Regions from separate parts of the Streptomyces olindensis genome, predicted to be linked through region 3. Evidence: riboswitches for the same ligand, from Rfam matches in the RefSeq annotation. Region 3 holds a riboswitch; each other region holds the start of a gene.
The links. A riboswitch is a leader RNA that binds a small molecule or an ion and turns the genes downstream of it on or off. The one in region 3 is predicted to bind cobalamin.

Region 1 (2,242 bases), on a different contig from region 3:
GCTCACTTCCCCCTCTTCAGCAACCGCGCGCCGGCGCACACCCCGAGCGCCAGCCAGGTGACGCGCCGCGAGAGCCGCACGGCCCGCTCGACGTCATGGCGGACGACGGCCCGCCCGTCCGTGTTCAGCACGGGCCGGTGCTCCACCCGCCCGCCGTACGACAGGGTCCCGCCCAGCCGCACCCCGAGCGCCCCCGCGAACGAGGCCTCCACGGGCCCGGCGTTGGGACTGGGGTGCTGCGCCGCGTCCGCCCGCCAGGCGCGGACGGCCCCCCGCGGATCCGGCCCGGCCAGCACTGCGAGGACGGCGGTCAGCCGCGCGCCCGGCCACCCGGCGAGGTCGTCCAGCCGCGCGGAGGCCCACCCATAGCGCCGGTAACGGGCCGACTTGTGCCCGACCATGGCGTCCAGGGTGTTGACGGCCCGGAACCCGAGCAGCCCCGACACCCCGCCCACGGCCCCCCACACCAGCGCCCCGACCACCGCGTCGGAGGTGTTCTCGGCGACGGACTCGACCACGGCCCGGGCGATCCCGTCGGCGTCGAGGGCCTGCGGATCGCGCCCGCACAGATGCGGCAGCCGCGCCCGGGCCGCCTCCACGTCCCCCGCCTCCAGGGCACGCCCGATGGTCCCGGCCTCCCGGGCGAGCGAAGTGCCCCCGACGACGGCCCAGGTGGCGGCTCCGGTGAGCGCGACGGAGGCGACGGCGGAGGACCGCACGGCACGCTCGGCGACGGCCCCGAGCGCGACGGCTCCTCCCGCGCACACGAGCGTGTGCAGCGCGCCCCACCCGCGGTGGTCCCGCCACAACACCCGTTCCACGGCACCCGCGGCCCGCCCGAACGCGGCGACCGGATGCCCCCGGCGGGGATCGCCGAGCAGCAGGTCACCGATCAGGCCGGCGGCGGCGCCGTACGCGAAGACGCGACCGGCACCCATGGGCTCAGCCGGCCAACAGGGCAGGCAGGGGTGGGGTGCTGAACCTCGATCGGCAGCCGCGCATGGCGATACGTGTCCTCACTCAGGGTGTCCACGCCCTGGTTCGACGAGACCGGCGGTGAGAGTTCCTGGCTCCCGGGGGATGGCTACCCCGGTGACAGTGGCGGGACCGCGCCGGACTCACACCGGCTTCCTCTCCTGCCGCCGTACTGGCCCCGGAAGTCCACCACGGCCGCGAACCGCCGTCAACTTGCCCTTGACCTGCGCGGGGAGAGTGTGGAGAACCCCACATCGCCCCTTTCGCGCACACGACGACCGGGCGGCACGGGACCGAGGTCCCGTGCCGCCCGGCGGACACGCTGTGCGATCGGGCCGTCAGGCCACGATCAGATAGATCCCGTAGCCCACGGCCGCCGCGCACGCCGCGAAGCACGCGTACGCGCCCGTGACGGCGAGGCTCGCGGACCCGCCCTCGGCGACCGCGCGCTCGCGGCGCGACAGGCCGGTGATGCCGAGGGTGAACAGGCCCACGAGGGCCACGGTGACGACGAGGCTCACGCCGAAGACGGAGCCGAGGGCCGCCCAGTCGATCTTCATCTCTGCTTCCTTCTCGCTGCCGGTGGGCGGGTCAGACCGTGGTGGTCGTGGAGGGTGTGCGCTCGGCGGTGGCCTGGGCCGGTATCGGCGGCACGTCGGCGGAGGTGCCGCCCGCAGGCGGCGGCGTCACCGCGGCCATCGCCGTGGTGACCACACCGGCCGGCTCCGCGTCGTCGGTGTCGTTGACATTGGTGTGGTCGACGACCTCGCGCCGGGAGATCTTCCAGATGGCCGCCGAGGAGGCGACGAGGAAGACGGCCACCACGGCGGTGCCCCAGTCGCCGAAGCCGGTCACGTACTCGGCGAGCGCGGCCACCAGGGCCGCCGCCGGCAGGGTCAGGCCCCAGGCGACGAACATCCGCGTCGCCGTCGACCAGCGGACCACGCCGCCCTTGCGGCCGAGGCCCGCGCCCATCACCGCGCCGGACACCGAGTGCGTGGTGGACAGGGAGAAACCGAGGTGGGAGGAGGCCAGGATGACCGTCGCCGCGCTGGTCTGGGCGGCGAAGCCCTGCTGCGGCCGGAGGTCGGTCAGGCCCTTGCCCATGGTGCGGATGATGCGCCAGCCGCCCAGGTAGGTGCCGAGCGCGATCGCGATGCCCGCGGAGAGGATGACCCACATGGGCGGGTCGGAGTCGGGCGCGACGGCGCCGCCGGCGACCAGGGCCAGGGTGATGACACCCATCGTCTTCTGCGCGTCGTTGGTG
Region 2 (2,242 bases), on a different contig from region 3:
CGGCCCCCTCGGTGACATCACCGCCCACGCCTACCTCCAGGACGGCCTCTTGGACTTCGGTGAGAGCGACGAGTACCTCGGCGAGCTGAAGGACGTGGCCAAGCGCGCGGCCGCCGCCGAGGTCCTGGTCGCGCTCCGGGGCGACGAGCTGCTCGGCGGCGTCACGTTCGTACCGTCCGGCGGCCCCATGGCCGACATAGCCGGCCCCGGCGAGGCCGAGATCCGCATGCTCGCCGTGTCCCGCGCGGCCCGCGGCCGGGGCGCCGGCGAGGCCCTGGTGCGCTCCTGCGTCGACCGGGCACGGGCCACGGAGGGCTGCGTACGGATCGTGCTGTCGACCCAGCGCACCATGCACTCCGCCCACCGCATCTACGAACGCCTGGGCTTCGTCCGCACGCCGGAGCGGGACTGGAACCCGGTCCCGCACCTGGACGACATCACGCTGCTCACTTACGAGTTGACGCTCTGAAGTCATCCGCGACACAACATATAGGGGCGTGATCCTCACCCGGCACAAGATGTATGCTCATGCTCGCTGTCGCCGCAGGGGAATCCGGTGCGAATCCGGAACTGTCCCGCAACGGTGTATCCATGCCTCTTTTATGGGCGCATGGGCGTCAGTCCGAGGACCTGCCGACAGTGCGCCCGGCCATCCGGCCGGTGTGCCTGACGTCCGGGCCTCGTGGAATGGGCCGGTGGACGCGACGCCGCGTGCGCTCGCGTGCTGCCCCCTGCCCTCGGCGAGGCCCCCTGCCGAGCGAGGGAGAGCCCCACGTGACCATCGCGCCAGCCGATCCGGTCTCAGCCGCAGAGAAAGAGCACGACGGTCCCGGTGCCGCGCTGCTGCGGACCCTGACCGAGCTGACCGCCGACCTCCCCGACGCCGACCCCGGCCGGGTCGCCGCCGCCGCGCTGCGCGGCCGGTCCGCGCGGGCCGACGAGTCGGAGTTGCGCGAGCTGGCGACGGAGGCGGCCGCCGGCCTCATCTCCGAGGATCCCGCCTACTCCCGGCTGGCCGCGCGCCTGCTGACGATCGGCATCCGCGAGGAGGCCGCCTCCCAGGGCGTCACGTCCTTCACCGAGTCCGTCGCGGTCGGGCACCGCGAGGGCCTCATCGCCGACCGCACCGCCGAGTTCGTACGCCTCCACGCCGCCCGCCTCGACGCTCTGATCGACACGGCCGCCGACGACCGCTTCGGCTACTTCGGCCTGCGCACGCTGCACAGCCGCTACCTGCTCCGGCACCCGATCACCCGCAAGGTGATCGAGACGCCCCAGCACTTCATGCTGCGCGTCGCCGCCGGTCTGGCCGAGGACGACACCGCGAGGTCGGTGGACGAGGTCGCCGCGCTCTACGGGCTCATGAGCCGCCTCGACTACCTGCCCTCCTCCCCCACCCTCTTCAACTCCGGCACCCGGCACCCCCAGATGTCGTCCTGCTACCTCCTCGACTCCCCCAAGGACGAGCTGGACTCCATCTACGACCGCTACCACCAGGTCGCCCGGCTGTCGAAGCACGCCGGCGGCATCGGCATCGCCTACTCCCGCATCCGGGCCCGGGGTTCGCTGATCCGCGGCACGAACGGCCACTCCAACGGCATCGTCCCGTTCCTGAAGACCCTGGACGCCTCGGTCGCCGCCGTGAACCAGGGCGGCCGCCGCAAGGGCGCCGCCGCCGTCTACCTGGAGACCTGGCACTCCGACATCGAGGAGTTCCTGGAACTGCGCGACAACACCGGCGAGGACGCCCGCCGGACGCACAACCTCAACCTCGCGCACTGGATCCCCGACGAGTTCATGCGCCGGGTGAACGCCGACGCCCCGTGGTCGCTGTTCTCCCCCGCGGACGTGCCCGAGCTGGTCGACCTGTGGGGCGAGGAGTTCGACGCCGCGTACCGGGCCGCCGAGGCGAAGGGCCTGGCGAAGAAGACCCTGCCCGCCCGCGAGCTGTACGGCCGGATGATGCGCACCCTCGCGCAGACCGGCAACGGCTGGATGACCTTCAAGGACGCCGCCAACCGCACCGCCAACCAGACGGCCGAGCCGGGCCACGTCGTGCACTCCTCCAACCTCTGCACGGAGATCCTGGAGGTCACCAGCGACGGGGAGACGGCGGTCTGCAACCTGGGGTCGGTCAACCTCGGCGCGTTCGTGGACAAGGGCGACCTCGACTGGGAGCGGCTGGACGAGACCGTCCGCACGGCCGTCACCTTCCTCGACCGGGTCGTCGACATCAACTTCT
Region 3 (2,242 bases):
CTGCGCCCAGTGCCAGTGCCCCGCGTACCCGATCATGGCCTCGACCTCGATCGGTGCCACCGTCGCGGCCTGGAGCCAGGAGAACCAGCCGAAGGACATGCCCGCCAGTCCGCCGAACGCGTAGTGCGGATAGCGGGCCGTGCCGCCCGCGACCGGGAACATGCCGCCCAGTTCCGCGTGCACCAGCGCCAGCAGCACGATCGCCACCGCGCCGATGAGCCAGGACAGGATCGCCGCGGGACCGGCCGCCACGACCGCCTTCTCGGCGCCGTACAGCCAACCGGATCCGATGATGGACCCGACCGACGCCCACATGAGCCCGATCAGTCCGACGTCCCTGCGCAGTCCGCCCGGGCTTCTGTCCACCCCCACTGCCACCTGGTCGACGCTTGCCATTCAAGGGGCCTCTCATCAACGAACTCGGAGAGTTCAGCGAGCAAGAGGCCTCAGGCTAGGAACCGGTCACCGGCGGCAGAAAGACGAGTTGTACGCCCTTGACCGGGCAGGGGCGTTTCCTGGCAATCGCTTCAGGAATCCGCTACGCGGCGATGGGGAAGTCGTGGGATCTCGATGGCCGGGCAGCGGTCCATCACCATCTCCAGGCCCGCCGCGCGAGTCCGGTCGTACGCCGCCTCGTCGACGACGCCGAGCTGGAACCACACGGCCTGCGCGCCCTTCGCGACCGCCTCGTCCGCGACGGCCCCGGCGAGGTCGCTGTTCACGAAGACGTCCACGACGTCCACGTCGAAGGGGATGTCCGCCAGGCTCGCGTACCCCTGCTCGCCGTGCACCGACTCCGCCTTCGGGTGCACGGGCACGACGCGCTTGCCGAAGCGCTGGAGCACCTCGGCGACGCCGTACGCCGCGCGCTGCCGGTTCGACGACAGGCCCACCACGGCCCAGGTGTCGCCGAGCTCGGTGAGGATCCTGCGGACCGTTGCCTCGTCGCCGTACACCGGCGGCCTCCTCGAACGTCGCGGAAGAACTGCTGCCCGCACAACGAAGCAGGGTGCGCGGTGATTCCCCGGCACCCCGTGATAGCTTGCCGAGGCCAGTCGAACCCATGTACGTGGGTCAGGGAATCCGGTGCGAATCCGGAACTGACGCGCAGCGGTGAGGGGGACGGGCGGGGCCTCGGCCACTGGACTGTCGTGCGGACGTCCGGGAAGGCGCCCCGATCCGGGTGAACCCGAGTCCGAAGACCTGCTGGCGGCCCCCGCGGCCGCGCGCGGCGGGGGAGCACCGTACGACCGGGCCCCGCGATCGGGCCCTCGACGCCTGAGGACTGGTTTTCCGTGCCCCTCGCCCGACCCGCCCGTGCCGCCGTGCTGCTCGCGGCCGGCTCCCTGCTCCTGACCGGCTGCGGCGACGCACGCCCCGCCCCCGCGAAGGCCGCCGCCGTCACCCTCGACAACTGCGGCCACGAGGTACGCGTCGCGGCCCCGCCCCGGCGCGCCGTCTCCCTCAACCAGGGCACCACCGAGATCCTGCTCTCCCTCGGCCTCGCCGACCGCCTCGCGGGCACGGCCACCTGGACCGACCCCGTGATGAAGGGGCTGGAGAAGGCCAACGCCCGGGTGCCGCGCATCGCCGACAACAACCCCTCCTTCGAACGGGTCCTGGACGAGGACCCCGACTTCGTCGCCGCGTCCTTCGTCTCCACCCTCGGCAAGGGCGGCGTCGCCACCCGCGAGCAGTTCGAGAAGCTCGGCGTGCCCACGTACGTCTCCCCGTCCGACTGCGCCGGCAAGGACAACTCGGGGGGCGGCGACGGCGCGCGCGACAAGGCGCTCGGCATCGACACCGTCTACGGCGAGGTGCGCGACCTCGCCGCCGTGTTCGGGGCGAAGCAACGCGGCGACGAGCTCGTGGCCTCCCTCCAGCGACGCATGAAGAAGGCCACCTCGGGCATCGACGCCTCCGACGTCACCCTCCTGTACTGGTTCGCCAACTCCGAGTCCCCCTACGTGGCGGGCTGTTGCGGAGCGCCCGGCATCATCACCCGGGCCCTCGGCGCGAACAACGTCTTCGACGACACGCACCAGGAGTGGCCGCAGGTCAACTGGGAGACGGTCGCCGACCGCGACCCGGACGTCCTCGTCATCGGCGACCTGACCCGCAGGTCGCAGACCGCCGAGTCCGCCGCGAAGAAGATCGCCTTCCTGGAGTCCGACCCGGCCACGAGGAACATGGACGCGGTCCGGCACAAGCGGTACGTGCTGCTCAGCGGGCAGGCCATGAA

Region 1: it holds a riboswitch for cobalamin, as region 3 does, so the genes downstream of both, ABZ948_RS10900 (cobalamin biosynthesis protein) here and ABZ948_RS15400 (ABC transporter substrate-binding protein) in region 3, are expected to answer to the same signal.
Region 2: it holds a riboswitch for cobalamin, as region 3 does, so the genes downstream of both, ABZ948_RS09650 (ribonucleoside-diphosphate reductase subunit alpha) here and ABZ948_RS15400 (ABC transporter substrate-binding protein) in region 3, are expected to answer to the same signal.

The regions. Positions count from the first base shown of each region.
Region 1 covers NZ_JBEYZD010000013.1:93,816-96,057, forward strand. The annotation lists gene ABZ948_RS10900 (cobalamin biosynthesis protein) at 3-938, opposite strand; cobalamin riboswitch at 1,039-1,159, opposite strand; gene ABZ948_RS10905 (hypothetical protein) at 1,314-1,535, opposite strand; gene ABZ948_RS10910 (inorganic phosphate transporter) at 1,567-2,242, opposite strand, start outside.
Region 2 covers NZ_JBEYZD010000011.1:144,656-146,897, forward strand. The annotation lists gene ABZ948_RS09645 (GNAT family N-acetyltransferase) at 1-469, shown strand, start outside; cobalamin riboswitch at 523-652, shown strand; gene ABZ948_RS09650 (ribonucleoside-diphosphate reductase subunit alpha) at 775-2,242, shown strand, end outside.
Region 3 covers NZ_JBEYZD010000020.1:53,848-56,089, reverse strand. The annotation lists gene ABZ948_RS15410 (APC family permease) at 1-396, opposite strand, end outside; gene ABZ948_RS15405 (CoA-binding protein) at 528-956, opposite strand; cobalamin riboswitch at 1,051-1,211, shown strand; gene ABZ948_RS15400 (ABC transporter substrate-binding protein) at 1,296-2,242, shown strand, end outside.